3 regions of the Bradyrhizobium sp. B039 genome follow, and region 2 is predicted to be linked to each of the others. Evidence: riboswitches for the same ligand, from Rfam matches in the RefSeq annotation. Region 2 holds a riboswitch; each other region holds the start of a gene.

Region 1 (9,797 bases), 1.6 Mb from region 2:
GACGATCTCGCAGGCGGCGACGAGGCCGGCGAGCCAGACGGCGCCGGTCAGTCCAATCCGCGCCACGATGGCCGCGGTGAAGGCGCCCTCTCCGCCGAGGACCGGCGTCGCAGCGAGCAGCACGAGCTCATAGGCCGCGTAGGCGAGGACGAATGTGATCGCCAGCATCAGGGGCGTGCGGCCATGCGCCAGCGCACGGAGCGCGGCGGACGAGGCGGCGGTCGCGACGAGTGCAGCAGCGCCAATGACAATGCCCCAGGCGATCGTGCTGCCGGCAACGGGATAGTGCAGCACGCCGAAGCCGATGCTCTGGTTCACGAGCCACGCGCCGCTGACGACGAGCAGTGCCGGCCGCAGCGGCAACATCGCGGCCGCGACGACCGCGAAGGCCGCAAAGGGCGTTGCGCAGGCGAGCGCAAGACTTGCGAGCGCGCATGACACCGCCAGCAGCGCAAAGCAGAACATCGATGCAAGGCGCGGCGCGACCGGATGGAGCCGGAAACGGTCGGCGTAAGGCGGCAGGGTGCTGAGAGCCATGAGTGATCTCCTTCTTTTCGAATTCTAGTCCATTCGGGGGCCTATGACAGCCCCCGTCGCGGTCAGAGCCTTGATCAGAAATTGGCGCCGGCCTTGAGCAGATAGGTGCGGCCGGGCAGCGGATAGGCACTGAAGCGGCCGTCCGTGAAGGTGCTTGCGATCGCATAGTCGTAGTAGAGCGCGTTCAGCACGTTGTTGACGCTCAAAGACCAGAAGTAGCGCTCGTACTGACCGCTGAGCTTGAGGTCGATCGTGCCATTGGCTGGGATCGGCCGCTGTGTTCCCGCCTGGTCATTGTCCATGCGCCGCTCGCTCCAGAAGCGCGCGGTGGCGTCGAGCACCACATAGTTCTGCCAGATGTTCCAAGTGACGCCTGCACTCGCGGTGTAGCGCGACACCAGCGGCACGTCGTTGCCGGCCCAGACGCCCTCGCGAAACACGGCCCTTGTATAGGCCATGCCGGAGCGCAGGAGCAGAGAGCCGTTGACGCGATAGGACAGGCTGGTCTCCGAGCCGTAACGACGGGTCGGATCGAGGTTGGTGTTGTAGAACAGGATCGGACTGAAGTGGATCTCGTTGGCGAGGTCCATCAGATAGAGGCTGCTCTGCAATTGCAGCCCGCCTCCCTTGATGCGCAGCCCGCCCTCAACATCCTGCGAGGTCTGGGTCTTGAGCTGGAAGGTTTGCGGGATCGGCGCGAAGGTAAAGGGATCGAAGGACGGCCCCGACGACACACGCTCATCGACATCCGGCGTGCGGAATGCGCGCGCAGCGCGGCCGAACAGCGAGACCATGTCATTGAGGCGATGCTCGGCACCGAGATGCAGCGCGTATTGGGTCTCGTCGCTCCTGAGCGGGAGCGCGCCGATGTCGGTGTTGAACGGAGCTGCGGCGTCAAAATGATCGCGCGCCGAGAGACTGACGTTCTGCACCCGCACGCCATAGGAGACGTCCGTCGCCGGCGCCACACCCAATGCGTGCTGAAAATAGCCCGCAACCGTCTGCTGCCTGAGATCGTAATTGTGCCAGGGCGCGAGCCCCTGGCCGGCGCCGCGGTTCTGCTGAAAGCTCGCATCGTAATAATCGAGGCCGGTCAGCAGTTGCGACGGCATCCCCAGCAGCAAGCCCTTCACGCTGAGCCGCGGCGTGATCGACCATGTCGTCAGATCGGCATCGACATAGGTGGACGTGAACAACGCGGGAACCGGCGCTGGGCCGGAGAAGAACGCGCTCTGCTGCTTCTTGTCGCGCACACCGCCGTCCACGATGAGATCGATGCCGTTGGCCAGCGTCTTCGTGAAGCCGGCCGTCGCGCCAAAGCCCTGCTGGTTGGCGTAGTTGAAGGGTGTGCTGGTGCCCCGTCGGTTGGTCGCGAGTTCGTCGACGCCGATGGACGGATCGACGGTGCGGCCGCCCGGCAATCGCAGCTCCTGATTGTCGCCGGTAACGGTGACGAAAGCAGTCAGGTCTGATGTCGTGTAGTTCAGGTTGCCGACGCCATTCTCCTGGACAAGGCGATTGTTGTCGCGGTAGCCGTCTGTCTTGACGGCATTGCCGTAGAACGAGGTCGACCACGGACCGGAATTGAGCGACGTCGAGACATTGCCAAGCCTGGTGTCGAACGAGCCGAAGCCGGCCTCGATGCGCGCGGCAACGGGCGGCCCGCCGACGCCGTTCCTGGTGACGATGTTGATCACGCCGCCGACCGCATTGTCCCCATAGAGCACCGCGCCGGCATTGCCGCGCGTGATCTCGATACGCTCAATGGAATTGAGCGGGACAGTGGAGAGGTCCACCTGCGCGATGTCGATGTCGTTCAGCCGCCGTCCGTTGATCAGCACCAGCGAATTGGCAGTGGCAAACGCGCCGAAGCCGCGCAGGTCGACGCTGGTCTTCGCGCCGATCTGGCCGCCATAGAGCGTTGTGATCTGGGCACCCGGGACTTGCGTCGCGATGATCTCGGCAAGCGTCTGCGAGGGCGCATGTGCGATATCCGCGGCCGTGATGACGGTCGTGGCGGCCCCGACGATGCCTCCGTTGCTGGCGACCGCCTCGCCGCCGGAGCCGGACGAGCCGGCGCCATTGCCTGCCGGCGCTCCACTCGGGGCTCGCCGCCTCGCCGTGTCGCCGTCGCCGATCGCCCTGGCGCGTGTACGGTTCTGATCGTCGGGCCTGGTCACTTCGACCGGCGGCAGCTGCTCGGTGGCGGCTTGCTGCGCGAAAGCTGTGGGGAGATCGATCGCATGGAGGAAAACGGCAGCAACGATACCGGCGCGAAGGCGCCTGGCGGCAGAGACAATACGGGACACAGTTGTAACCTCGGCATGACGTCAGTGGCACGTCACAGCGAACGAGGCTTTACGGCGGAGCAATCGATTGCTCCGGTGAAGCTAATGCCTGTACTCCCCGACCGACATCTTCGCGTGTGACCACGGCTGACGGCAGGTCTCCTGGCTCGCGGGTCGTTACCTTACGTCGCCTTCCCAGGACCGAGATTCCCAGTGGCATATGACGAAAGATTCACCGCTTACAGTTGCGGGGGCAGCCGTGGCGTTGGGACAATCCCGGCGTTGGGACAATCTCGTACCACGTTCCCTTTTGATCTCCGTGCGGAGAACCGTCACCGATCAATCTACGAGGCGGCCGTACGGAGAGTCAATCGACCGGTTGAACGATGAGCTGCAAACGCGAGGCAAACACAATCAGTCAGGCTTCGGCACCGCGCGCGTCGTGACCACCGCCCGCTCACCGGCATCGACAAGCTGACCGATGCCGGTTCGGCCCGCGAGCGCGCAGCGGACGATGTTCTCGGCGACCGACCTGCGGAACCCATGATCCTCGCCCCTGGGCCGATTGCGGCAAATCCGATCCAGCGCCAGCTTCATGTTGATCCGTGTACGGGTGTCGAAATGCGCGCTGATCATTCGCCCGGCCTCGATACGTGATGTTGGGGCGGAAACGTCCGACGATCGCCCGGGTTCCGAAAGGGGATCGCGCAATAGAGCGGCCGCCTACGCCCGCCCTCTCTGGCGCTGTGCCTGAGCCCAGGCCACCGTGACGTCGCGCGGCGGGATGTCGATGCGCCGGATCGGCGTCAATTCGCCCGAGGCGGAGATGATCGCGGTCTCCTCGCGGCGACAGCGCGGACACACGAAGCGGACCTCGCTCGGGGACGTCGACCAGCTCGAGCGTTTGACGTTGGCCGCCATCGGCCACGCGTCGCACTGCGAGCACGACACCAGAAACCGGCCGGGATCGAGCATACCCATTCCATCCGACTCCGCGTCCTGCCTGCTCCTACCAATGATTATGTCAGGTGAATCGTTCCGGTGCCCCGACACCGTCAACCCCTCAATGCCCAAGGGGCCGGCGATCCCGGCCCCCAAGCTTCTGCAAACCGCTGGCCGCTCAGTGCGCGCCCTTGAGCGTGCAGGACGTGGTGCAGGTGACCGTGTTGCCATGGTCGCACGCCTTGCAGGCGGCCACGCACTGGTTCATGTCGCGGGGGTTGTAGGAGCTGTAGTTCCGCACCGGGCAGGCTGCGGTCGAGCCGGTGATGTCCTGCTCCTGGTTGCAGGCCGCCGCCATGAGCGCGAGGATGAGGACCGCAAGCAGACGCATGGGATTGCCCCGAAAAAGCACCGGCAAAGCAACATCAGCGAGACACGTTGCATTGCAGCGAGTCCCGGCATTCCCACTGCGAGCCATCGCGAATCGCGACGCTCGCTCCCATCAAAGGATGCGTGCCAAATGTTAAGAACGGATTGCAGCCGCCTTCAGGCCGCAGCGCTGGTCGCGACCGCAGCCCGCGTCTCGCGCGCAAGCTGATAATAGTGCTCGGCGAGCTTGAGATAGAATTCGCGCTTGGTGCTGTCGGTGGCGAGCTTGGCGATCAGCTCGCATTCGGCCGTGAGCGTCTCGAACCGTTCCAGCCTGTCCTCAAGTTCTGTCATCGGCGTGTCCCCATCAAACGCCTCAAGGACGATCAACCTAAGCCTGGGAAATAGGTCACGGCGAACATCGTTATCGAGTAGAAACAATTTTTCCCGCGGCGGCTTACTTCTGCTCCAGCCGCCAGGCACCGTCCCACCTCTCGTCCGGCGGATTGACCTCGAACTGCGCGATGCGGGCGAGCAGCGCGCGCGAGGGACCGTCGCCGGGGACGGCTTCGAGCGCCGCGTTGAAGGCGGCGCGGGCCTCGTCGAAGCGGCGGGCGCGATAGGCGGCAAGACCTTCGGCATAGTGCGTGCGCAAGCTGTCCTGCGCGGCGGTGAGCACGCCGGCCCTCGCCATCACCTCGAAGATCGCCTGGGGCGCGCTCTGGCCGGCGACCGCGAGACGATCGATCTCGCGCAATTCGAGGCGCTCACCGACCGCATCCGCCGTCGCCTGCGAGATCAGGATGCGGGTGCCGTAGACCTTGTTGACGGCCTCGAGCCGCGAAGCGAGGTTCACGGCATCGCCCATCACGGTGAAGCTCATCATCAGCTCGGAGCCGATGCTGCCGGTGAGGACCTCGCCGGTGGCGATGCCGATGCGCAGGTCGCAGGGCACGGGCATGGCGCGGATGCCGAGCAGATCGGGCAATTGCTTCTGCAGCGCGGGCACCTGGTCGGTCATGTCGATGGCGGCACAGCCGGCAAGAAGTGCCGGCTCATCCTCCTCGATGAAGGGCGGGCCCCAATAGGCCATGATGGCATCGCCGATATATTTGTCGATGACGCCGCGATTGCTCCTGATCGGGGCCGACATCACCGTAAAATAGTGGTTCATCACCTTGACGAGGCCGCGCGGGGTCATGCCCTCGCTCATCGAGGTGAAGCCGCTCATGTCGCAGAACATGATGGTCATCACCCGGCGCTGGCCGTCGATGGCGACCTCGGGCCGTTCGATCAGGCCCTGCACCACCTTGGGATCGATGTAGCGGCCAAACGTCTCGCGGATGCGCTCGTTGTGGCGCAACTGCTCGATCATGCGGTTGAAGGCGGCCGCGAGCTCGCCGATCTCGTCCTGGGTCGAGACGGCGATGGTCTTGTCGAACCGCCCCGCCTCGACCTCGCGGGTGCCGGCCAGCAACAGCCGCACCGGCCGCGTGATGCCGCCGGACACCAGCAGCGCGAAGGCAAATCCGACGATCGCGGCGAGCAGGGTCACGATGCCCGACACGATGATGGCCTGGCGCTGGTGGCTCATCACCTGCGATGTCGAAGCGAAGACCTGTGTCAGCATGTCGGCACGGATCGCATCGAACTTCCGATTGAACTGGTCGCGGATGGCGTCGATATGTTCCAGCGTGCCGCGGGCTTCTGCCATCTGCTTGGCGTCGACCTGCTTGAGCAGCTTTGCGTGGTCCTCGTTCAGGTCGCGGCGCAGCTCGGTGACGGCCGTCTCGATGCGGATCTCGATCCGCGCCAGCGCGGCATTGTCGGACGGCGTCCTCGGGTCGTCGATGATCGCGTTGATGAGCTTGCGTGCGCCCTCGGCCTCCTCCTCGATCTTGCGGTCCGCTTCCTCGAACTCGCGCAGGCGCGCCGCATAGGCCTCCTCGTCCGAGGACGCCTGCATCTTCATCATGACCATGCGCCGCAGCGCCACCGACCGCTCCAGCGAGCGGATATTGGCGCGCGCCAGATCGCCATAGGCCGGGATGTAGCGGTTGGTCAGCTCGTCCAGGAGGACGCCGACCTGGCTCGACATCACCATCGACAGGATCGAGGTGACCAGCATCAGGACGATCAATCCGAGGGCGATGCCGACGATCTTGCGCCGGATCGACTGGTTGAAAATCGGCATAGGTGCGGGGCAAAGGCTGAAAGGACGGGTCAGGGAACTCAATACACCGGATTTCAGCCCGGGAATACGCGCAATCTGGCCCTTCACGGCGCCCTGGACCGTGCGCAACCGTCGCCGGAGCCTTATTCGTTAACAAAGGTTAAAGAGCCTATTCTATTCCCCGTTGCAAGAGTTCCCGCCTTCCATCCGTATTTTGCCGCATTGTTGCGACAGCGTGACAAATGCGAAACGATGCCGTGGCATCGTTTTCGGCGTCACTTTGATTCTCGAGCCGCATGTCGTCGCGGACTTTGGTTTGTACTGGTTTCGCAGGGGGGACCACGGAATGAACCAGTGCCTACGCTCGCTCGCGTGTGTCGTTGCCGTGGCCGCCTTGGCTCTCCTTCCGACGGAGCTGGCGGCGAAAAGCAGTAACAAACCGTCCGCGTCGAAGAAGACGCATGAGGCGAAAGCCGGCAAGCAGCGCCACGCCGCGGCGAAATCGCGCCATGGCAAGCACGCCGAGGCGAAGCGCAAGCCGAAGAAGCAGGACGACGAGCCGTCAGACAAGCCGGCAGCGCCGCCGCTGACCGGCGACCTCGCCGCGCTGAAGGACGCGATCGATCTCGCGCGCAAGGGCAAGACCGATGACGCGAGCGCGGCGCGCGACCGCATCGCTGATCCCGCCGGGCAGAAGCTCGCCGACTGGTTCATGCTGCGCCATTCCGAGAGTACCGCGAATTTCAAGCGCTATGCCGCCTTCCTCGCCGTCAATCCTGACTGGCCGAGCAGCGCGCTTTTGCGCCGGCGCGCCGAGGCGCGGCTGTGGCAGGAGAAGACCGACGCGGCCACCGTGCACAAATTCACCATGGACCGCCCGAGCAGCGCCAAGGGCAAGTTCGCGCTCGCCCGCGTGCTGCTCACTGAAGGCGACAGCGACAGGGCCGCGCGGCTCGTCCGCGAGGCCTGGCGCACGGACGAATTGTCGGAGCGCAGCGAGGAAGATTCCTACGAGGCGTTCCGCGATCTCCTCACCGCGGACGACCACCGCGCCCGCATGGACAAGCGGCTCGGCGCCAAGGACTATGCCGGCGCAAGGCGCGCGGCAAAACGGCTCGGCGAGGATGCGCTCGCGATCGTCAAGGCCTGCGCCGCCGTCACCGGCAAGGCCAACAAGGCCAAGGACTATCTCGATGACGTTTCGACCGAGGCGCGCCGCGATCTCGGCTATGTGCTGTGCCGCGCGCAATGGCATCTCCAGAAGGACCGCATCGACGATGCGGCCGAGGTGATTTTGGCCGCCGCACCCGACGCCATGGCGGCGCAGGACACCGACGCCTGGTGGCGCGAGCGCCGTTTGCTCGCGCGAAAACTGCTCGACCAGGGCAAGTTCAAGACCGCTTACGACGTGGTGCGCGCTGCGGCCGTGCCGGCGATGGAGGTCTACCGCGTCGACTACCACTTCATGTGCGGCTGGATCGCGCTGCGCTATCTCGACGATCCCAGGACGGCGATGATGCACTTCGCCGCGATCGACGAAGGCTCGGCCAATCCACTCGCGCTGTCGCGCGCCCATTACTGGCGCGGCCGTGCCGCGGAAGCGATGGGGGCGCCGGCCGATGCGCGCCAGAGCTATCAAGCGGCGGCGCGCTACCCGACCGCCTATTACGGTCAGCTCGCCCGCGCCAAGCTCGGCCTCGACCGCATCGAGCTGCGCCCGCCCTCGCCCGTGCTGGCCGCAGCCGACCCGCAAGCCCTGGACGAGCGCGTGCGCGCGGCCGACATGCTCTATGGCATCGGCGAGCGCGACACGGTGTTCTACTACGCCGAGGATCTTGCCAAGGAGAGCACCGACGTCGCCGCGCTCGAAGGCCTCGGCGAGCTGGCCGGACAGCGCAACGATGCCCGCGTGATGCTGGAGGTGGGCAAGTCGGCGCTGGCGCGCGGGCTCGCGCTCGACCACTACGCCTTCCCGACCATCGGCATCCCCGAGCACAAGCAGGTCGCACCCGCGATCGAGACCAGCGTGATCTATTCGGTGGCGCGCACCGAAAGCTCGTTCGACCAGCGCGACAGGTCGGCTGCCAACGCGGTCGGGCTGATGCAGGTGACGCCGGAAGCGGGCCGCGACACCGCAAAGCGCTTCGGCCTGACCTATGACTGGGACAGGATGGTCTCCGATCCCGTCTACAACACGCAGATGGGGGCGGCCGAGCTCAGCGCGCTGCTGTCGGAATATCGCGGCAACCAGATCATGACGTTCGCCGGCTACAATGCCGGCCGCGGCCGCGTGCGCGAATGGGTGCAGGCGCGCGGCGACCCCAGGGATCCCAAGGTCGACCCGGTCGACTGGGTCGAGCGCATCCCGCTGTCGGAGACGCGCAATTACGTCCAGCGTGTGATCGAGAACGTGCTGGTCTACCGCGCGCGGTTCGAGAGCAGCGGCATGGTCGCCGCGAAATCCGAGCAGCGCGTCACGACGCAGGAAGTGAGCGCGGCACCAACGGTATCGGCCGCAGCCCCCTCGCCCTAGCCTCGCGACCGCCGGGGCTGGACGCGGCGCGGGGCTTGACGCGGTGACTGCGGCCGACGACTCTGCGCGGCCTGCGTCGTTCAGCTAGCCGTCACCTCCTTCCGTGGTCAGAAGGTCGTGGGCGCGCAGATATGCCTCGGTCAGCGAGCGCGAGAGCGCGCCCATCTGCATCATCCAGCTCCAGCTCGAGATCGCCGCCAGCACCGCGATCACTTCGAGCGAGCTGCGGTAGGGCCACAGCAGTTCCATGGCGGTCTGCTGATCTCGACGGTAGCAATCCTGGTCGCAATAACGCTCTTGCTTGGACACGTGCCGGACGTAGCTCGAACCCAGCGGCCGGGCGCACGCGCTGCAGACGGCGCCGTGGCAGGGACGTTCCTGATTGACGAGCATGAATCGCAATGCCGTGTCCTCTCCTGCCGGCAGGCGTACCCGCCGATGCGTCTCGTTCGCCTGTCTGCTCAAGACGCCGCGCGCGTACGTTCCTCGATCAACGGTGCCCTTTCATGCTGAAGCGCGTAGCATTCGTAGCCGCAGTAGGGCAGCAGCGTCCTGACATCGCGCAAGTAGCTGCCGCTGATCTCCTCGCAGCACCATAGGCAGAACGTCTTGCGGAAAGGGGTTCGGCCGTTCACCAGTATGAACCTCACGTGGCACCTCCGAGCGCGAAGCAGTAGACCGTGTCGACCAGAGACGCGGACGGCGGCGGGGCGCAAAGATGGTTGCGGCCGTCGGGATTATCCCTGTTTCGTTCCACCTTCTGGGACGGAATGAGGATGTACTTCCCGTCTTCCCGGCGCCGTGCGTAGATCCTGCCTTCGACGTACCGTACCTCTGTCGGATAGCAATCCGCGCTGTTGCAGCAACTCAGCACCGGATTGTCGGGCATGTGCCAGTTCGAATAGAACTTCTCGTGCAGGAGCTGATCCTGAGGCGGATGATGACGATGCGCACC
Region 2 (9,797 bases):
GCACGGCCGGCGGCATCGACGCCGGTGCCGCTGCCCGCGATCTCCTCGGCGCTCACGCCGAGCAGACTCGCCGCGATCGCCGCCGAGGTCGTGGTGTTGCCGATGCCCATCTCGCCGAAGATCAGAAGATCGGGCTGGCCGGCTGCCGCGCGCGCAACCGCACGCTCGCCGGCCTCGAAGGCGAAGGCCAGCTCTGCAGGCGTGAGCGCAGCCTCGACGCTGAAATCGCGCGTGCCGCTGCGCGGCTTGTCGGTGACGATGCCTATCATCTCGTCTTGCGCCAGCGTGCCGGCGTCAACGACTTCCAGGTGCGAACCCAACTCACGCGCCAGCACCGAGATCGCGGCGCCGCCCGAGGCGAAGTTCGCCATCATCGCGATGGTCACGGCTTGCGGATAGGCCGACACGCCTTGCGCAACGATGCCGTGGTCGCCCGCGAAGATGATGATCGGCACGCGTGCCGCGCGTGGCTGCTCGGTCGCTTGCAGGCCCGCGAGCTCGATCGCGAGCTGCTCGAGCCGGCCGAGCGCGCCGGTCGGCTTCGTCAGTTGCGCCTGCCGCACGATCGCCGCCTCGCGATGGACCGCGGAGATTTCGGGGCACTTATGGTAGACCCATTCGGGGAGCATGCTGCCTCGCTTACGGCCTGCGCTTGAGAATGTAGCAGTCCATGATCCAGCCGTGCCGCTCGCGCGCCTCCTGCCGCAGCGCGGCGATGCGCGGGCCCACCTCGGCCAGCGCGCCGGACATGATGATCTGATCGGGCATGCCGAGATAGGCACCCCACCAGATCTGGAGCCCGGCCGGATCGAGCGACTGAAACGCCGTGCCGCCATCGAGCATCACGACCACGGTGTCTGCGCTTACCGGCCAGCCGCCTTCACGCAAGCGGCGGCCTGTCGTGACCAGAAAGGGCTCGCCGATGTCGTTGAGCGGCAGCGCATGCGCCGCGCACAACGCCTGGATCGACGTGATACCGGGGATGACCTCGATTGTCGGCAAGGGATCGAGCCGGCGCGCAATACGCAGCGAGGAATCGTAGAGCGACGGATCGCCCCAGATTAGCAGCGCGACCCTGCCATCCCCTTCGAGATGGCTCGTGATGGTCTGCGACCATTTCGCGGCGACCGCATCGTGCCAATCGTCGACGCCCTTGCGGTAGTCCGCCTCGCCTGCGTCGCGCACGGGAAGATCGAACTCGGCGATGCGCGTCTTGTCGCTGGTCAGCACATCCGCGCAGATCGTCCGCCTGAGATCGGCGAGATCGGACTTTGCGCTCCCCTTGCGCGGGATCAGGACGAGATCGGCCGCGTTGATGGCGCGGGTCGCGGCGTGCGTGAGCTGCTCGGGATCGCCGCAACCGATGCCTATCAGGGAGAGCGTGAGCATCGCGTTCGCGAAGGGCGGCCATCACGGCCGCCCTTTCGCTTGTCTCTCAGGCCGCGTTGTGCAGGCGCGGGGTGACGAGGCCGGGCGCGGTGACGCCGCGCAGCGACTTCGCCAGCGCCAGCACGGCGAGATCGGCCAGCGGCTCGATCACGATGACGAGCGCATAGGAGGCCGCGAAGGTCGCGATGTTGACGAGGTTGGTCATAGCAAAACCGGAGCCATAGAGCGCCCAGAACGCCACCCAGCCGATGACGCCGGCCTGATAGGTCGTCGAAAGCGCCAGCGCCTGGCGATACCTGAGATCGACATAGGCGGTGTTGCGGGCAATGATCCGCGTGGCGATCGCCTGGATCGCGAACAGCGGCACCAGCAGCGTGGTGACGTTCATGCCGTATTGCGGCAGGTCGGCCGGCTCGAAGAGCACGCCCTGGAACAGCAGGCCGAGCGCGAGGCCGAAGGCCGCGGGGGCAGCACCGAACAGCAGGAACAAGGTCGAGCCGAGGATGAAGTGCACCTCGGACACGCCGACCGGGAAGTGCGGCAAGATCTCGAAGAAGGTGAAGACGAGGCCGGTGGTGGCGAGGGTCCGCGCCGCGAACGACGTGATGCCCTGTTCGCGCACGGTCTCGGCCGCGAGCTTCAGCGCAACGCCGCCTGCGGCGATGCCGGTTGCGTAACTCAACACGAGCTTGGCGCCCGTCACGATCCCGGGTTCGATATGCATGGCTCAGTCCTTTCCTGCCGTCACACCCGACGGCCTTGGCCTCAAAACATGCACGGCCGGTCTCCTGGCTCGCGGTTCACTGGGGATCTCCGGCCTTCCCGGACCTTGCGATCCAGTGGCGGTTCGGAGCCCCTCACCGCTTACAGTCGCGGGGGCGGCTGGGGTTTTGGGCGCCGCAACTGGGTCCGCCCATCCCCATTCCCGATTATGCTCCGGCGCTTTGCGCCACCTCGAGCACCATGCTTGTCCTGTGTGCCCCTTTCACGCAGCCTGCGTCAAGGGCCGAACGGCGGCGGTCGCCGTCATGACGGGTATTCTCCCGCCAGTGCGCCGAACAGGATCACGGCGGCCGTCGAGGCAGCCCCGCCCCGCGCAAGCTGCTCGGCAAGCTCGGCAATCGTGGTGCGGACCAGCCGCTCGTCGGGGCGGCCGAGGGATTCGGCGAACAGCGCCGGGGTGGTCGGCGCGAGGCCGTGCGCGATCAATTTTGCGGCAAGCGCCGGAAAGGTGCGGCGGCCCATATAGACCACGGTGGTCGCCTCCGGATCGGCCAGCGCCGCCCAGTTCAGGTTTTGCGGCAGCTCGCCGGTGACGTCGGCTCCGGTCACGAACTGCACCCGGCGCGAGGTGTGGCGCCGCGTCAGGGGCATGCCGGCTTGCGCAGCGGCCACGCAGGCCGAAGTGACGCCGGGAACGATCTCGTAGCCGATGCCGGCCGCGCGCAGCGTTTCGAGCTCCTCCTCGAGCCGTCCGAAGATGCCGGCGTCGCCCGACTTCAACCGCACCACGCGCGCGCCAGTCGCGGCATAATCGACCAGCAGGCGGTTGACGTGATGCTGCTTGGTCGAGGGCCGCCCGGCCCGTTTCCCGACCGCAACGAGATTGGCGCCGGGACGGGCGAGATCGAGAATCGCGCCGGACGCGAGGTCGTCATAAAGCACGACATCGGCCTCGCGCAGCCGCGCGGCACCCTTGAGCGTGAGAAGCTCGGGGTCGCCGGGACCGGCGGAGATGAAGGAGACAAAACCGCTCACCGGTCCTCCGCGATCAGATGGAAGAACGTGCCGGTGGCATTGCCTCGGCGCGAACCGGTCTCGGCGATGACCGCACCGGTCGCGTCGTGCACCACCGCGAGCGGCATGTCGGGCTGGGCGGCAATCGTCGAATAGTGGAATTCGTGGCCGCGCAGGCGCGCGCCGGGGCTATGTCCCGGCATCGGTGCGGCGAGTTCGGCGAGACGATAGCCCAGATGCATGCGGCGTTTGGCAAAGCTCGTCTCCAGGCCGAGCAGGCCCGCCATCTCATGGCGGACACCGTCGGCGTCGGTCAAAGCGGTTCCGAGCACCATATAGCCTCCGCATTCACCGTGCACCGGTCGTGTCTCGGCGAAGGCGCGCAAGCCGCTGCGAAAGCGCGCGTTGGCCGCGATCTTCCCGGCATGAAGCTCGGGATAGCCGCCGGGCAGCCAGCAGACATCGGCGCTCGCGTCGGGCGCCTCATCGGCAAGCGGCGAGAAGGTCGAGATGTCGGCACCCGCCGCGCGCCAGGCTTCCAGCATATGCGGATAGACGAACGAGAATGCCGCATCGCGGGCAAGCGCAATGCGCTGCCCGGGCGGCGTCACGTTCAGACCGTTCGCAGCGGGTTGCGGCGCCCAGGCGGCCGCCGATTGCAGCACCGCATCGAGATCGACATGCTCGGCGACGAAACGCGCGGCCTCGTCGATCAGTTTTCCGATCTCCGCCTGCTCCTCGGCCTGCACCAGGCCGAGATGCCGCTTCGGCAGGCTGATCTCGGCATGGCGCGGCAGCGCGCCGAACACGGCGATGCCGGCGTCGTCAAGCGCGCGCCGTACGAGGTCTTCATGGCGCGGGCTGGCGACGCGATTGAGCACGACGCCGGCAAGGCGCACGCCCGGGCGGTAGTCGCGAAGGCCCGCAGCGATCGCCGCCGCCGTCTGCGCCTGTCCCGAGGGATCTATCACCAGCAGCACCGGCCAACCCAGCATCTCCGCAATGTCGGCGGTGGCGCCTGTGCCGGAGACGCCACGCGCGGCGACGCCGTCGAACAGACCCATCGAGCCCTCGGCAAGCACGACATCGGCGTCGGCGCCGCGGCCGACGAGATGCGCGATTCCCCCGCGATCCATCGCCCAGCTATCGACGTTGACGGAAGCGCGGCCCGTCGCAGCGGCATGGAAGGCGGGATCAATATAGTCGGGCCCGCTCTTGAAGCACTGCACGTTCAGTCCGCGATTGCGCCAGGCGCGCGCGAGCGCCAGCGTCAGCGTCGTCTTGCCGACACCGGAGGCAGGCGCGGAGATGACGAGCCCTGCCGGCATCAGGAGGCCTCCGGAAAGCGCGGCTCGGCGCCGACCGGCCGATAGCGGCGGTCGTAGTCGGCGGCATAGAGGCGGCTCTCGTCGAAATCCGCGGCGCCAAGCGTCTTGCCGACGAGAATGAGCGCGGTGCGTTCCATCTCGGCGCCGACGGCGGCATCGAGCGTCGCAAGCGTGGCGCGGACGATGCACTGGTCCGGCCAGCTCGCGCGCCAGACGATGGCGACCGGGCAATCCGCGCCGTAGTGAGGCAGCAGCTCCGCAATCACCTGGTCGAGCAGATGGATCGACAGATGGATGGCGAGTGTCGCACCGGTCGCAGCGAAGGCGGCGAGCTTCTCCCCTTCGGGCATCGCACTGGCGCGGCCCGGCGTGCGCGTCAGCACCACGGTCTGAGCGAGCCCCGGCAAAGTCAGCTCCACCTCGAGTGCCGCGGCGGCGGCCGAGAAAGACGGAACGCCGGGCGTCACGGTGAAGGGAATGTCAAGCGTACGGAGACGGCGGAGCTGCTCGCCCATCGCCGACCAGATCGAGAGATCGCCGGAATGCAGCCGCGCGATGTCCTTGCCGTCCGCATGCGCGGCGGCGATCTCCGCGATGATCTCGTCAAGCGACAACGGCGCGGTGTTGACGATGTGCGCGCCCGGCGGGCAATGCGCCAGCACGCCCTCAGGCACCAGCGAGCCGGCATAGAGGCAGACCGGACAGGCGGCGATCAGGTCGCGTCCGCGCAACGTCAGCAGATCGGGAGCACCCGGCCCGGCGCCGATGAAATGCACCGTCATGCACCGTCTCCTTCCGCGATCGCGGCCGTCGCGGTACGGTCCTGCGAAATCACCCGGGTCGCAATCAATCGGGCGCGAGGGCCGGCCGCGGCGAGCGCCGCGGCTTCGGCGACCGATCCGGTCCCGAACTTTTCCGCGATGAGCCTGGACTGCGTCGGCGTGTCGATGCCGGCCAGCACCTCGGGCGACACCGCCCTGATCGGCACACCGCATTCGCGCGCGAGCTGCTGCAGCGCTTCTACATCGGCCTTGTCGCTGACGGTCGCCACCGCCGCAAGGTCTTCAGCGCCGCCCGCCGCCAGCAGCGCCTCACGCAACGAGGCCAGCGTGACATCCTGCCTGAATCCGAGCCCGGCGACCTTCATCGGACCGCACTCCACTGCACCACGGGACGCGCCGCTTCCCAGGATCGGTAGCGGCCGAGCGGGCCGGCATGGGCGATCTCGACCCGCATCAACTCGCCGCCGTGGCGCTGGTGCAGTTCGCCAAGCAGCGCTTCCGTCTCCAGCGTCACCGCATGCGCAACGAGCCGTGTGCCTGCCCCGATGCGCGACCAGATGGCATCGAACATCGCGCTATCGAGACCGCCGCCGAAGAAGACCGCATCCGGCGCGTCCAGCCCGGCGAGAGCCTCTGGCGCACGGCCCGTGACAACAGCGATCCGATGCGCCAATCCGAACGCCGCCGCATTGCTGCGGATATTCGCGGCGCGATCTTCGCGCATCTCGATTGCCGTCGCCGTCCCGCCGCAAAGCGCCCACTCGACCGAGATCGAACCCGATCCGGCGCCGATATCCCACAACCGTTCGCCCGGGCGTGGTGCCAGCGCAGAAATCGCGAGCGCACGCACCGGCCGCTTGGTGATCTGGCCGTCATGAGCGAAGAGATCGTCGGGAAGTCCCGAGCTGCGAGGAATGCCCCGAGCTCCCTTCGCCTCCACGGCCACCGCGACCAGGTTTCCGGCGAGATCGCCAGTAAAACCATCGGCACGATGTTCCGCAATGCTTTCGCGTGGCCCGCCGAGCGCGGCGAGAGTCCAGAATGCCGAGGCGCCCCATCCGCGCTCGCTCAGCCACTTTGCAAGGTCGCCTGCGGCCTTGCCGTCACGCACGAGGCAAATGATGCGCGCGCCAGGCGCAAGGTGTGGCACGAGGCGCTCGAAGGGCGCGGCGTGGAGACCGAGGCAGACGACGGATTCAAGACGCCAGCCGAGCCGCGCAGCGGCGAGCGAGAATGTCGACGGCGCAGAATGTGCGACCCACTCACCCGCCTCAAGCTTCTCGGCAAGGCTTGCGCCGGCGCCGTGCCAGAACGGATCGCCGGAGGCCAGCACCGCGGTCGGCCGGCCGCGGCGGCTGAGCACGGCCTCCGCATCGAACGGCACCGGCCACGGGTGGCCGCGCCCGGTCACACCGGCAAGCGCGAGATGACGCTCGCCGCCGAAGACAGTTTCGGCCTCACGCAGCGCCTTTCGGCTTGCGTCCGACAGCCCGGCAAGGCCATCTTCGCCGATACCGATGATGGTCAGCCAGGGATCAGCCATGACACGCGCCCTCATTCTGGGCGGAACGAGCGATGCGAGCCAGCTCGCGGCGGAGATCGCGCGCACCGGCATGGATGCCGTCTATTCCTATGGCGGCCGCACCCGTGCGCCTGCCGACCAGCCGCTGCCGACCCGCATCGGCGGCTTCGGCGGCCTGAGCGGCCTTGCCGATTACATTCGCCGTGAAGGCATCACGCATGTGATCGACGCGACGCATCCTTTCGCTGCCGAGATGAGCCGCAACGCCGTCGCGGCATGCGCGGAAACCGGCACGCCGTTGATCGCGCTCGAACGCACCCCCTGGGCTAAAACACCCGGTGACAACTGGATCGAGGTCGGCGACGTCGATGCAGCGGTCGCCGCTCTGCCCGAGTCGCCGGCAAACGTGTTCCTCGCCATCGGCCGCCAGCACATCGCGCCGTTCGGGAATAAACCGCAGCACGCCTACACACTGCGCTTCGTCGATCCGCCCGAAGCGCCGCTGCCCTTCCCGGCTGACGTGATCGTGTCGCGCGGACCGTTCACGCTTGATGGCGAGCTGGAGATGCTGCGCATCCGCTGCATCGCCTGGATCGTCGCCCGCAATTCCGGCGGCGATGGCGCGCGCGCCAAGATCGACGCGGCCCGCACGCTCGGCCTGCCCGTGATCATGATCGTACGGCCGGAGTTGCCCGAGCGCCAGCGGGTCGAGAGCGTGGCCGAGATCATGCAGTGGCTTGGTCATCGCACCTGCCTCGGCGCATAGATCCAGCGGCCGACACGGCGCGTCTGCGAGTTGCCGACGATCACCAGCGTTCGCATGTCGGCCATCTCGGGCCGCGCCGCGTTGAGCGTGACGGTCTCGATCGTCTCGTCGGATGCGCTGATCGCGCGCGCGAAGATCACGAGCCGCTCGCCGCAGCCGGCGTCCTTCAGCACGGCCAGCGCGCGGCCAAATCCTTCCGGCCGGCTCGCCGAACGCGGATTGTACAGAGCGATCGCGAAATCCGCTTCCGCGGCCAGCCGCAGGCGCTTCTCGATCAGCGCCCATGGCTTGAGATTGTCGGAGAGATTGATCGCGCAGAAATCATGGCCGAGCGGCGCGCCGGCACGCGCGGCCGCCGCCAGCATCGCAGTGATGCCGGGCAGCACGCGGATCGGGAGCTCGCGATATTGCGGCGCCTGCTCGAGCGCCTCGAACACGGCCGATGCCATCGCGAAGACGCCAGGATCGCCGGAGGAGACGACGACGACCTGCCCGCCTTCGGCGGCCAGGCGCAGCGCCTCGCTCGCTCGCGCGAGCTCCTCGCGGTTGTCGGATGGATGCAGCGTGAGCCCCGGTCGCGGCGGCACGCGCGCGACATAGGGCGCATAGCCCAGAATATCGGTGGCGGAGCCCAGCGCGGCGGAGACCTCGGGCGTCACCAGCGCGTCACTGCCCGGGCCGAGGCCCGCGATGGTCAGCGTGCCCGTCATTCGGCGGCGTCCAGATGCCGGCCCTTGCCGTGCACGAGCACGATCGCAAAATAGGGACAGTCGGCGGCATCGATCTCGGCGAGCCGCGCGACGCGCTCGCCCGGCATGGTGCCGCGCTCGACCAGCCAGGCATCGTCCAGCCTTCCGGCGGCGGCAAGCGCGCGGCGCACTTTCGCAAGATTGCGGCCGGTCTTCATGACGACCAGCGCATCGGAGTCCCGCATGCGGCGCTCGAGCTCGTCCTCCGCGAGCGTGCCCATCAGCACCGTCGTCACGTCGTCGCCGAGCGCGATCGGCTGGCCGACGGCATTCCAGCAGCCGACCATGCCGGGAATGCCCGCGATCACCTCGATCTCGACGCGTCCCTGCAAGCGCGTGTGCAGATGCATGAAAGAGCCGTAGAAATAGGGGTCGCCCTCGCAGAGCACGACCACGTCGACCGCGCGCGCCAGCCGCGCCAGGCGCTCGGCCCATTCGTCGTAGAAGCCGGCGAGCAACTGGACGTATTCCGCGCTGTCGAAAGCGATCTCGGTCGTAACAGGGTATTCCATGGGATATTCGGTCACATCGCCGGCGAGCATGCCCTCGACGATGCGGCGCGCCTGACCCGGCCTGCCCTTCTTGCGGAAATAGGCCACGTGCTGTGCGCCGCGCACGGTACGATCGGCGCGCACGCTCATCATGTCAGGATCACCCGGGCCGAGACCGCAACAGATGATGCGTCCCATGACTATTCGCTCCGGCTCGCCAGCGCATTCACGGCCGCAACGGTGATCGCGGAACCGCCAAGGCGGCCCTCGACCGTCAACGCCGGCACCGGCGGATCGGCCATCAGCGCGGCCTTGGATTCAGCCGCGCCGACGAAGCCGACCGGACAACCGATGATCGCCGCCGGCCGCGGGCAGTCGCGGTCCTCCAGCATGTTGAGGAGATGAAACAGCGCGGTCGGCGCGTTGCCGATCGCGACGATCGCGCCGGCGAGATGCGGCCGCCACAGCTCCAGCGCCGCGGCCGAGCGGGTGTTGCGCATGGATTGCGCCAGCGCCGGGACCGCGGCATCGCCGAGGGTGCAGATGACGGCATTGGCCGCCGGAAGTCTAGCGCGCGTAATGCCCTCGGAGACCATGCGCGCATCGCACAGGATCGGCGCCCCCTTCTGCAACGCTGCACGCGCGGCGGTCGCCATGCCTGATGTGAAACGGATATGCGCTTCCAGGCCCACCATGCCGGCGGCATGGATCATCCGCACGACGACCTGTTCCTCATCCGGCGTGAAGCGGGCAAGATCGGCCTCGGCCCGGATGGTCGCAAAGGATTGCCGGTAGATCGCCGCGCCGTCGGTCTCGTAGACATGCGGCATCAGTGCCCTCCCATCAGGATGGAGGGATTGCCGACGATGTCATCGCGGTTCAAGCCGCGCAGGATGGGCTCGTCGCGCGTCGAACCCCCGCGCACGAGATCGAAGCCGGCGCCGGTCGCGACCAGCGTGATCGCGGCCGCACCAGAATGAGCGCAGCCCTTGGCGCAGCCGGAGACGTGAAGTCGTGCGGCCGCGCCGATGTT
Region 3 (9,797 bases), 4.2 Mb from region 2:
CTTAACGCTTTTCTTAGTTGCTTTCTTCACGATGAATGCTCCTTTTTAGCGGAGCGGCTTGTAACATAGTTTTCTCGGCGCGACGACGGTAAAAAAATAGACAATATTATAGGACATCGCGCCAAGTGTAAGCTTTGGCATGTCTTCCGAAGCGAGGTGTCTGCACTGTTGCAGCTGCGCAATTGTAAACTTCATACGCACGTCGCGTTCTGATAGCGTTCCAATCGACGCCTTTATATCCGGAGCTAAACAACCGACACGCTCTCGAATAAGCGAGAGCCAAATCGCGATAGAGATCAACAGGTCCAAATAAGGAGGTGCGCCCAGAGAACGGAAAGATGTTGTGTCTCCGCGATATTGCTTAGAGAGGTGGCTGACGAGAATGATTAAAGGCACACTCACCTTTGATCACGCGCTCTTTGTCAAGTTCGCTTTTGGTCGTATTCAACTCGCGCAAAGAGCGCCGCCGCTTGATGGCCTCGACTGAAGTGGTAGGTTATTGGTGAAGTTCACGCGCGCCGCGCCTCACATCCAAAATGCTCATATGTCGAGCTCGTTCTCCGAGTGCAGCCCGCTGCCAGTGATGCCCTCAATTCCAGTGCAAGATCATCATGCCCAATTTTCGGGATAAGAAATTTGCTGAAAATCCAGCACGACTGGCGTCCACCGCCGATCAGGACACCACAGGCGTAGACCGCTTAAAGACGAGCAGAGACCTTCGTCGGCTGCCTTCGCCAACCAATACATGGGGTTCTTGGTCCCCTTCTCGTATTTGACCCGGATGCCTTCCGGGAAATCAGTTTAGCCGACCGTCTCGATGACACTGATGTGCACGAAGAGGCCAAATCCTTCGTCCCTCAGGTCAATATCTTTGGTCGCGTTCAACGACTCCACAACACTGATTACAACGACACTGTTTCTAGATTGAACTTCGCAATCCAGTCGAACTGCATCACCACCAGCAAGGGTTCAAGCGGCTTTCCTCCACGTCGACATCGGTTTACGTCGGCTCAATCGCATGCCGTGGGACGCTTTCTGCCCGTGTTCGCTTCCAGCCGAGAAACCAAAGGGAGCGGCAGCTCAGCTTTCGGCTCTTGCGCGATCTCTCGCTCAACCTGCGCCTGCATAGTACCCCGATCTAAGTTTTCGAGCGCCTCAAGTACTCTCTTCCCTCTTCGGTGATAATCCAGCACCCGGCCTTCCGCTCGATCAGCTTTTGGCCGAAAACATCGAGTGGGGTCGCGCGGCTCGCAATCCGCTTCATACGGTCCGTCCACTCCGGGCCGCTGCTAAAATAGATAGCCAAATGCTGCTTAACGACTTCGATACTCGCCAGACCGTGCGGCTGCAGGCGAGTATCTTCAGTATCGACAACTGAAAACTCGCGCACGCCATCGACTTAAGGAAAAGCCCATATTACATATTTTGAGGTAAGCTCCAGAGCTGCGAGCCGCTTTTCAAAAGAGAGCTTCCTCCTAAAGCCGATTGCACGACACCCGCCTGCCGTCGCCGCGGTAAGCAACGCTTTTCGACTGCATCTTGCCAGGACTCTTCCGAAGAACGGTTCAGCATTAGATAGCTGCGTTGACTAGGAGCGTGAGGTGGTCTCGACTGCCGACTTCGACCGACTTGAGATCAAACGACGTCGGTAGTAGCCACGCCGTTGTACATCCTGACGAATGACGTCGCTCACGAAACGAACCGCCCGCTTCTTTCGTTTCCAATTCCCGCCCAATCCCGCGGGGATCGCAAAGCCTCTCGGCACGACCAAAAGATCGTTTCTTTGGTTCAAATAGATATCGAACATGTGGTGGCTCTTTTTCGCACAAGCGTAGATCGGCTGTTCACCGATCTGGTGACATCGAAGCAACAGTTTCCTTTAAGTCACTGGACGATCAAATGACATTCAAAAGCTCCCGTCCTGATAAGGGAAGACGGTCACGCGCACAATGGTGCCGCAAGATGTGAGCGTGTGCACGTCCCGACTTACGGCGCCCGGAGAGGCACCCGTCAATGTCGACCTCAAACGCGGCGGAGAGTCTATCTAGGTGGCTCAACTACGGCAATGCCAGCCTACGCTACGATTTTTCTCCCAACTAGCTGATGCAGCATAAGCTTCGCCAGGTATGAGGCTCCCAAAGCAGCGGCTTAGCAGATCGTTGCCCGGAAAGCAGACGATCGTCGGTACTAGCTGAAGTAATCCTCCGGCCCGCCTTCGCGAACCGTGTCGAGAGTAACGCAATGGAACGAACCCACCGCCGAAGATCCGTCTATGGCGGCGCCGAACCGGGACAACCTGAAAGCTGTACTGTTCAAGGATCCGAGCCAGCTCGGGGCAGGCGTCGTTGACTAAGACGACGTCAGGAGCGACCGAGAGGACGTTGACATCAATGTAAAGACTGGACAACAGCAGATCGTCGTCGTTGTAAGCCGGAAAGCTATTTTTGGTTGGCTCGGGCGCTACTATCATGTCCCAGTTGCGCATTGCTTCTGGCAAATAGTCCGCCACCTCGCGAGACCGCACGAGCAGCGGCCCCGGCGCAAGCGCTATGACCATACTATCAATATGGCTATCGCAGAGCTTGTAGGCACGGTGGATCCGAAATCGTCCTTGCAAATGGCGCTCAAGCCAATCACATGGCATCGCGTGATTCTTGGTAGCGATATTTACGACGAGGTCGCGTCCAACACGCAAACACTGCGCACCGTCCCACATCATCTCGAGGCCAACGTCATAGGGATGTGTTCCGGGATGGTGGATCGGTTCCGTTGGACCACCGGTCGTTGACAGGGCGTAGGAGCGGTCAAATGAACGGTTAGTCATCAACGGGCGCGGCATCACTGACCATCGCGCGCCTCGGTCGAAATAGGACGCGAAGATTGGCTTGAGAAATTGCGTCTCGAAGTATCGTGAGCGGAGCATAGGAGGGGTCTCGATCAATTCGTCTCCAACCACTAACGCTATGTCGCGGACATTGAGCGGCGGCACGACTGCGGCCAACCAAGCAAGGGTGCGAACCTCCACGGTGGACGCATCGAGTGTCATCGGTCGATGCACGGTCACGTTAAGCTTCCGCAACGTGTTCACAATTCCTTCGACGTCCTCATTCAGTTCGTCCAGGTAGCGGTCCTTGATCCGATGGCGGACCCGCGTGCCAGCTTGTGTGCCCGCTGCCGCAGAGGACAGACGCGGAGCAGCGCGATCGTCTGTTCTCTACCCACTGGGATGATCCCGCCTTGGCCGGCTGGTCAGATGCGCTCTACACCATTGCCGGATACGTGCTCTACACCACGAATTCAACCTATCTGACCTGGCAGGTTCGCCGGCGGATGACGTATTTGCCGTCCCTTCGGGATTCCATATACGGCTGCCGGCGTGGTTCAAATTGTATAATTGGAACGTTTGCCACAGTAAGGCTACCGCACGGAATGGCAGCGGGCGGAAGTAAGGCTGATGCGGAGCACCGCTGCCAAGGTTCGAAGTGGACGCCGGTCACTGTAAAAGGGCAAAGTCTCATCCGATTGAAACGCGGAGCCGGACACAATGTCGTAGGCATGCTCGACGAACACGTCGTCGCGCCGGATGCCATAGCCGAAGAATACCATGACTGGCGAGGACGCCGGTGAATGTCACGGGCGTGAACTGAGAGCATTGGCCGGAGTTGAAGACCTTAAACTTCCTTGGAAACCCGGAAAGTGCGACGCCCTTGCAACTCAGGAGAGCTCGTCCTCGCGGAATGCTCGAAGATGATGTGGACGGATTGGCTCATGCAGGCGGTGTTCGAAGCTCCAGTACATCGGCGAAGATTGTCCAATCGCGGACCCGCCTTTGCCGGCAGAAATCGGTCTCCGCCTGCTGAGCAGCAGCACTCAGCGAGGCGGCATCGACCTTGAATGCTGCCTGGCACGCACGATGCTCGCCGCCGGCATCGTCGCAAACGATCTTCATAAACCGGACGCTAAATGAAGGCATGCCCCCTCTCTTTGTGTGGTTTGCTTATCCACTATTCTGCCATTCGCGCGGGGAGTATTTGATTTGCCTCAAGGAGCATCCCAAGAGGTCTGTCTGATCCTCCGAAGATAGGCCAAGAAAGTCCGCCGTGAACTTTACGAGTTGTCCGCGATAGTCTTGTGAACGACTGCCGCAAGTGCAGGCTTATCGCGGGCTGATTTCTGCCATGCGCCGGCGGCTATGCGCGCAAGCGATCGCTGGGCACCAAGAACCCCGAACTTGCATCGGCGGTCCACCTGAAGACGCGATTGCAGAAGCCGCTCATCACGCTTGTCCTAGCCCACGTTTCGATAAGCCCGGTCCAGGACTTCAGCGCCGGAGCTTAAGGTCTATCAGCGCCCGGCAAGGCCACCGAGTGAAAGGCGAAGCATCAATTGACCGTCGGCGTGCACGGAGCAATGGCGAAAAGTTGTCCTAGCCATGGGCGTGGGTTGCACCTCAATTCAACGCGTTGGTCTGTTGCAGAGAACGCGAGGCGCTGGCTGAAGCGCGAGTTCGGAACATGTCGACGAGCGTCTGCGGCTGGTAGCGGTCACGAGCCTCCGATCCCGGACGCGCACAACTTTTTGACAAGCATCAATGCTGCAGCGGCTGCCTCTGATAGAAGTGGTCTTCTAGTAAGGTCAGACGCACGGCGGACCGAAATGCTTGACGCCCATGATGCTTTCTTGCCCGGGTACCCGCTGCCGTTCCTAGGACTGCTACCAGACGCAGCCGCAGCCGCGCGGCGGCCAATGACCGGCCACATGATAAATTGCGCCGACTTGCGACGGCATCTACTTTATCGGCCTGCGGGACGGCCCTGCTATGGGCTCAGAGCGATGCCGCCCATCTAACGGTGTTAAGAAAATGCGCGCGTGAGGGAGGCCCCCCACACACAACCAACACGATGACGCCGGAGGATAAGGAGATGTGTCTCACCAACAAGGGACGTGATATGACAGACGGCCGGACCATTTACCCTGCTCCGGGCCGGATTACTGGAGCTGGAGTCCAGTCTAACTTGTGCAGCACAGCTACAAATATCAACGGCCGAGGCCTTGAGCTGATCCAAATCAATTCGACCAAAGCTCAGATGTCGTTTCGTGGCGCAGATCTAAATATTTCAGTTCGCGAGCGGATCATGTTTCGTCACAACAGCGCATGGCCGATAGCCCTCCGCCGCGGCTGACGCGATCGAGAACGCGGGCCATCCGAACGTTATCGGCTTGGGCCCGTCCGCGCAGAACCCAAGCGATGTGCGCGGTGTTAACAAGGTTATCTGAATTTGTCACCCCGCAGCTATGAACACCGCCCAGCATCTAATGATCTGACATGGGAGCAGCTTGGAAAGGCGCCGCCCTTCGATCAGGATCTGGAGATTGCCGTGATCGAGGGTAATTCAATTCACCGGGTGGTCTTTCCTTGCCGCCGGATCTTCGGCGGATGGATCAACGCGAATACCGGAGAGCAAATCGCTGTGCGGCCGACGCATTGGCGTATCTGGCCCGGATAGCCGTTATTCCAAATGGATTGGCGTGAGTTGGGGTACGGAGTGCCTTTGACGTCCTCTCTTCGGAAACTATCTAGCGTGGATTGATTGAGGGAGCCTGACGGCATCTCCGAGCGGACCGAATCCGCGCCGGTGCCTTGCGGTGTCCGTCAAGCATTAGTTTTCTCATTGCTGTCGCGGCCGTTGCCAACGTGCCCATGAGCGACAAATCACAGCCTAGACGGCCGCGTACCATGGCATGATTGAGCTGCGGCACTTCTGCTTGAATGGGTCGCAGATTTTCGGCGAATGTCGTCGCCTTGATCGAGCAGCCGGCAATTCTCCCGCGGCCGACGAAACTAGCGTAACGCGTCACCATCTTTTCTCCGAGACCGTACCTTCCCCGGTCCACGAAGTGGACCGGGCATTTTGTCAGCGGCAAGGATAGCCTCGATAATGTGGAAAGCGTAAATCACCATAACCCAATTAGCTTTGTCGAGAACAGACCGGAGCTCGGGATCAACGGATTTGCGGATCGGATGCAGCGCGCAGTTCGCGCGCGGCAGCGACCATGTTGGCGAGCGCAGGCCGAACCTCCTCCCATTTGCGCGTTTTTAGGCCGCAGTCCGGATTGACCCAGAGCTGAGAATCCTGCAAGCGCGTCCGAGCTAGCACGATCAGCTCCTTCATTTCGTCCGTCTCGGGAACGCGCGGAGAGTGAATGTCGTACACGCCCGGTCCGATTTGATTTGGATATTCGTACCTCCTGAACGCATCCAGCAGCTCCATTTTCGATCGCGACGTCTCGATTGAAATGACATCCGCATCCATTGCAGCGATCGCACCGATGATGTCGTTAAACTCTGAGTAGCACATATGTGTATGGATTTGCGTTTGATCGGTAACGCCCGATGAGCAGATGCGGAAGCAATCTCCGGCCCAATCGAGATATGCCTTCCAGTCCGACCGGCGCAATGGCAATCCTTCGCGAAGTGCAGCTTCGTCGATCTGTATCATCGCCGCACCGGCATTCTCGAGATCGCGGACTTCATCGCGCATCGCGAGCGCAAGCTGACGGCAGACCTCGCTTCTAGGAATATCATCGCGAACAAACGACCAGTTCAGGATCGTCACCGGTCCGGTCAACATCGCCTTCATCGGCTTACTAGTTAGTGATTGCGCGTAGCGCCACCATTCCACGGTGATCGGCTTCGGCCGCACTACATCGCCAAACAGGATCGGGGGCCTAACGCAGCGCGAACCATAGGACTGAACCCATCCATTCCTTGTAAATGCGAAGCCGGCGAGTTGCTCGCTGAAGTACTGCACCATGTCATTACGCTCGAATTCGCCATGAACGAGGACGTCAAGACCGATGTCCTCCTGCCAACGTACGGCGCGGGCTATCTCCTCTTTGAGGAACCTGTCGTATTGCTCCTCGCTCATCGCACCTCGCGCATGCGCCGCGCGAGCATTTCGCACCGCTGTGGTCTGCGGAAACGATCCTATCGTCGTGGTGGGAAAAGCCGGTAGTCCAAAGCGTTCCCTTTGGATCTCGGAACGACGGGCAAACGGGGTGGCGCGCTGGCGCATCGTCTGATCGATCGCCCTCATTCGGACAGCGACGTTGGCATTATGGATCTTCGGCGAGGTCCGGCGGGCAGTCGCAGCGCATTCCGACTCGGCAAGAGCTAGCCCAACATTCTGGTCGCCTGCGAGTACCCGCGCCAGGATCGCAAGCTCACGCATCTTCTGAACCGAGAAAGCAAGCCAGCTCTTGACGTCGGACGCGAGCCCGGTCTCGAGTTCAACATCGACCGGCACGTGAAGCAGCGAGCAGGATGGAGCGAGCTGTACACGGTGCCTGCCAAGCTTCGCAATCGAGGGCTTCAGCCGCTGACGGAGCGACGGCAAGTTCGACCGCCACACATTCCGGCCGTCGATGACACCGAGCGACATGACGAGATCACTTCGGCCGTCAGCAACGATCTGATCCAATAGTTCTGGCGCTCGAACCAAATCGACGTGCAGACCGGAAATTGGCAGGCTCAAGGCAGTATCCAGATTGTCGCCTAGGGCGCCGAAATAGCTCGCAAGCATGATCTTGATAGCGGGTCCCTCCTTTGCGAACCGGTTATAGGCGTGCAGCAACGAATTTCGCGCCGCCTCATCCAGATCAAGGACCAGGCAGGGCTCGTCAAACTGGACCCAACTTGCCCCTCGTTTGGCTAATTCATGCAGAAGGTCGATATAGACGGGTATCAGATCATCGAGGAGAGAGAGGGGCTGGAACGCACTATCGGTACTCTTGCCGAGCTTTAAAAATGTGACCGGCCCGATCAGGACAGGGCGGGTCTGAAAGCCAAGAGCCCTCGCTTCCTCATACTCTTCGACGGGTTTGCGAGAGCACAGTCTGAACGCCTGTCCCCGGTAAAACTCAGGAACCATGTAGTGGTAGTTGGTATCGAACCACTTGGTCATTTCCTGCGCGGGCACGCCAGATCCCCGCGGGCTCTGGGCGCAACTCGCATCCTGCTCGCCGCATTGCGATCCGCGGGCCATGGCGAAGTACGTTTGGAGCGAAACGGATTCTCCGTTCGCGGCGTAGATCTCCGGGATTGCGCCAACCATGACGCTTGTATCGAGCACCTGATCATACAGCGAGAAGTCGTTTGACGGAATGATCGTGACGCCGAGCGATTTTTGACGAGCCCAGTTCGCTGCGCGTAGGCCGAATGCGTCTTCGTGCAACTGCTGTTCACTAATCTTTCCAGCCCAGTAGCTTTCTAGAGCGAGCTTGAGCTCACGCCTTGGGCCGATGCGTGGCGTTCCGAGCGTAGCAACTGGAAGAGAGAGAGGAGACATAGCGTTAACCCCTGTTGGGGACAAAGGCCATGGCGGACGCAGGCAGGAGAAGTCGCGCGTGCGACGGCTGCTTGGCGCACCACCGAGACACCCCGCCCGTGGACCAATATATTGTCGGGGCCGGTCTCCTGGCTTGCTGGTCATCGCTGCTGTCCGGCCTTCCCGAAGCCGTGCAGGCTTCAGCGACATCGTCGGACAGCGGCTCGCCGCTCACAGTTGCGGGGGCAGAGCCGGCATTTGCACCGGCTTCCCTCTTAGCTCCGGATCAATGGGAACCGGAGAACCTCGACGACTTGGATTATCGGCAGGAGAACTCTTCCGTCAACCTCTCAGATTATGTGCAAGCTAATCTGCGACATCCGCTAGCCGAATGACCGTGCATCTCTGTGACTTCACCATCTAGAAACATTCTCTCATCAGAGATGCCATAATCAGACATATCCTTCTCAGATGCCGGATAAGCATCGGAGCTGCCTTGAGGCGGAGCCGCACGCTAAATTGATGAAAGGGACAGAAGCAGCCTGCCGGCGGGAGTACCGACGTTATATCAGAGCGCTTTCAATGCGGCTTTGCGATTTCCAGAGGTTCGCCCAGCACCTCAGCTAGCCAGCTCTTCGCTCAACTAAAGGATCTGCGGCGAATAGGCCAAGGCACGTGGCGAAATTTAGCAACTGGCGAGGGGTTGATTTGCGTGCCACCCAGACTTCAGAGCTGGGATCAAGCCGGCTTGGTGCTTGGCAATCACGCAGCTCGAACGCGGGCGGCACGATAGCGAACCACACAGCTCAATGGCGGCAAACCCACTTCCGTCCACAGGCATCCGGCATCGAGGCGTTCAACTCTTCTGCTAAATATCCGGTGCGGGACATGGATGCACAAGCTGCGGCGGATACGCCAAACAGAAACATCGAAAACATGCAAAGGTCGGAAAGTCGACAAGAGTGACACAAACTCCGTGAAATTTTCCGCCTATTGCCTGGCACGAAGAATGCAGACCCTCGGAATGCCCAGTCTCCTCCTCTGGGCAGGTCCAGCTCAGCCAATTGACGCAGTCGCTGCCGGGGAAGTTAGCTGCGCATGACATAGAGGGGAGCGCCTGCTCGCGCGGGACAGCTAGCGGGTGCATCCCCGTAAACTTCTTGCGATGGCATAGCAGGTTCGAGGTTGCCTGCTTCACAAGATATTTGGATGAAACGCGATAGGCCGAGGGTTATGAAGAGAATGCCTGGAAGACCCGCGCTATGGCTTAGCGTGGTCGGATTTTTAATCTGCCTCGCCTGGCCGGCTGCCATGAGCAATAATATTCGGGCCAGCGACAGTCCCCTGGTCGAACGACTGAAGTCAACTTGGCGAGCGCAAGATGGTGAGACGATAGAACAAATTATCTCCAATGTCTCGAAGGTGGCACAGTTCGTGCCTCAAATGTGGGGCGTTGTTGAACTTGGCCAA

Evidence for each region. A riboswitch is a leader RNA that binds a small molecule or an ion and turns the genes downstream of it on or off. The one in region 2 is predicted to bind cobalamin.
Region 1: linked by a shared signal. The riboswitch ahead of AAFG50_RS22660 (TonB-dependent receptor) and the one ahead of AAFG50_RS15210 (energy-coupling factor ABC transporter permease) in region 2 are both predicted to bind cobalamin.
Region 3: linked by a shared signal. The riboswitch ahead of metE (5-methyltetrahydropteroyltriglutamate--homocysteine S-methyltransferase) and the one ahead of AAFG50_RS15210 (energy-coupling factor ABC transporter permease) in region 2 are both predicted to bind cobalamin.

The regions. Positions count from the first base shown of each region.
Region 1 covers NZ_CP152416.1:4,848,009-4,857,805, forward strand. Annotated here, with positions in the region: gene AAFG50_RS22655 (hypothetical protein) at 1-537, opposite strand, end outside; gene AAFG50_RS22660 (TonB-dependent receptor) at 612-2,846, opposite strand; cobalamin riboswitch at 2,960-3,174, opposite strand; gene AAFG50_RS22665 (hypothetical protein) at 3,240-3,461, opposite strand; gene AAFG50_RS22670 (hypothetical protein) at 3,549-3,806, opposite strand; gene AAFG50_RS22675 (hypothetical protein) at 3,946-4,158, opposite strand; gene AAFG50_RS22680 (hypothetical protein) at 4,314-4,490, opposite strand; gene AAFG50_RS22685 (adenylate/guanylate cyclase domain-containing protein) at 4,594-6,330, opposite strand; gene AAFG50_RS22690 (lytic transglycosylase domain-containing protein) at 6,656-8,842, shown strand; gene AAFG50_RS22695 (hypothetical protein) at 8,927-9,091, opposite strand; gene AAFG50_RS22700 (hypothetical protein) at 9,304-9,492, opposite strand; gene AAFG50_RS22705 (hypothetical protein) at 9,489-9,797, opposite strand, start outside.
Region 2 covers NZ_CP152416.1:3,258,210-3,268,006, reverse strand. Annotated here, with positions in the region: gene cobT (nicotinate-nucleotide--dimethylbenzimidazole phosphoribosyltransferase) at 1-629, opposite strand, end outside; gene cobF (precorrin-6A synthase (deacetylating)) at 640-1,389, opposite strand; gene AAFG50_RS15210 (energy-coupling factor ABC transporter permease) at 1,436-2,113, opposite strand; cobalamin riboswitch at 2,150-2,361, opposite strand; gene cobA (uroporphyrinogen-III C-methyltransferase) at 2,416-3,147, opposite strand; gene AAFG50_RS15200 (cobyrinate a,c-diamide synthase) at 3,144-4,454, opposite strand; gene cobM (precorrin-4 C(11)-methyltransferase) at 4,454-5,236, opposite strand; gene AAFG50_RS15190 (cobalamin biosynthesis protein) at 5,233-5,601, opposite strand; gene AAFG50_RS15185 (bifunctional cobalt-precorrin-7 (C(5))-methyltransferase/cobalt-precorrin-6B (C(15))-methyltransferase) at 5,598-6,779, opposite strand; gene AAFG50_RS15180 (cobalt-precorrin-6A reductase) at 6,778-7,524, shown strand; gene cobJ (precorrin-3B C(17)-methyltransferase) at 7,500-8,234, opposite strand; gene AAFG50_RS15170 (precorrin-2 C(20)-methyltransferase) at 8,231-8,962, opposite strand; gene AAFG50_RS15165 (precorrin-8X methylmutase) at 8,965-9,594, opposite strand; gene cobG (precorrin-3B synthase) at 9,594-9,797, opposite strand, start outside.
Region 3 covers NZ_CP152416.1:7,410,135-7,419,931, forward strand. Annotated here, with positions in the region: gene AAFG50_RS35250 (glycine amidinotransferase) at 2,054-3,064, opposite strand; gene AAFG50_RS35255 (hypothetical protein) at 3,767-3,973, opposite strand; gene metE (5-methyltetrahydropteroyltriglutamate--homocysteine S-methyltransferase) at 6,003-8,348, opposite strand; cobalamin riboswitch at 8,449-8,651, opposite strand; gene AAFG50_RS35265 (hypothetical protein) at 9,003-9,293, shown strand; gene AAFG50_RS35270 (hypothetical protein) at 9,639-9,797, shown strand, end outside.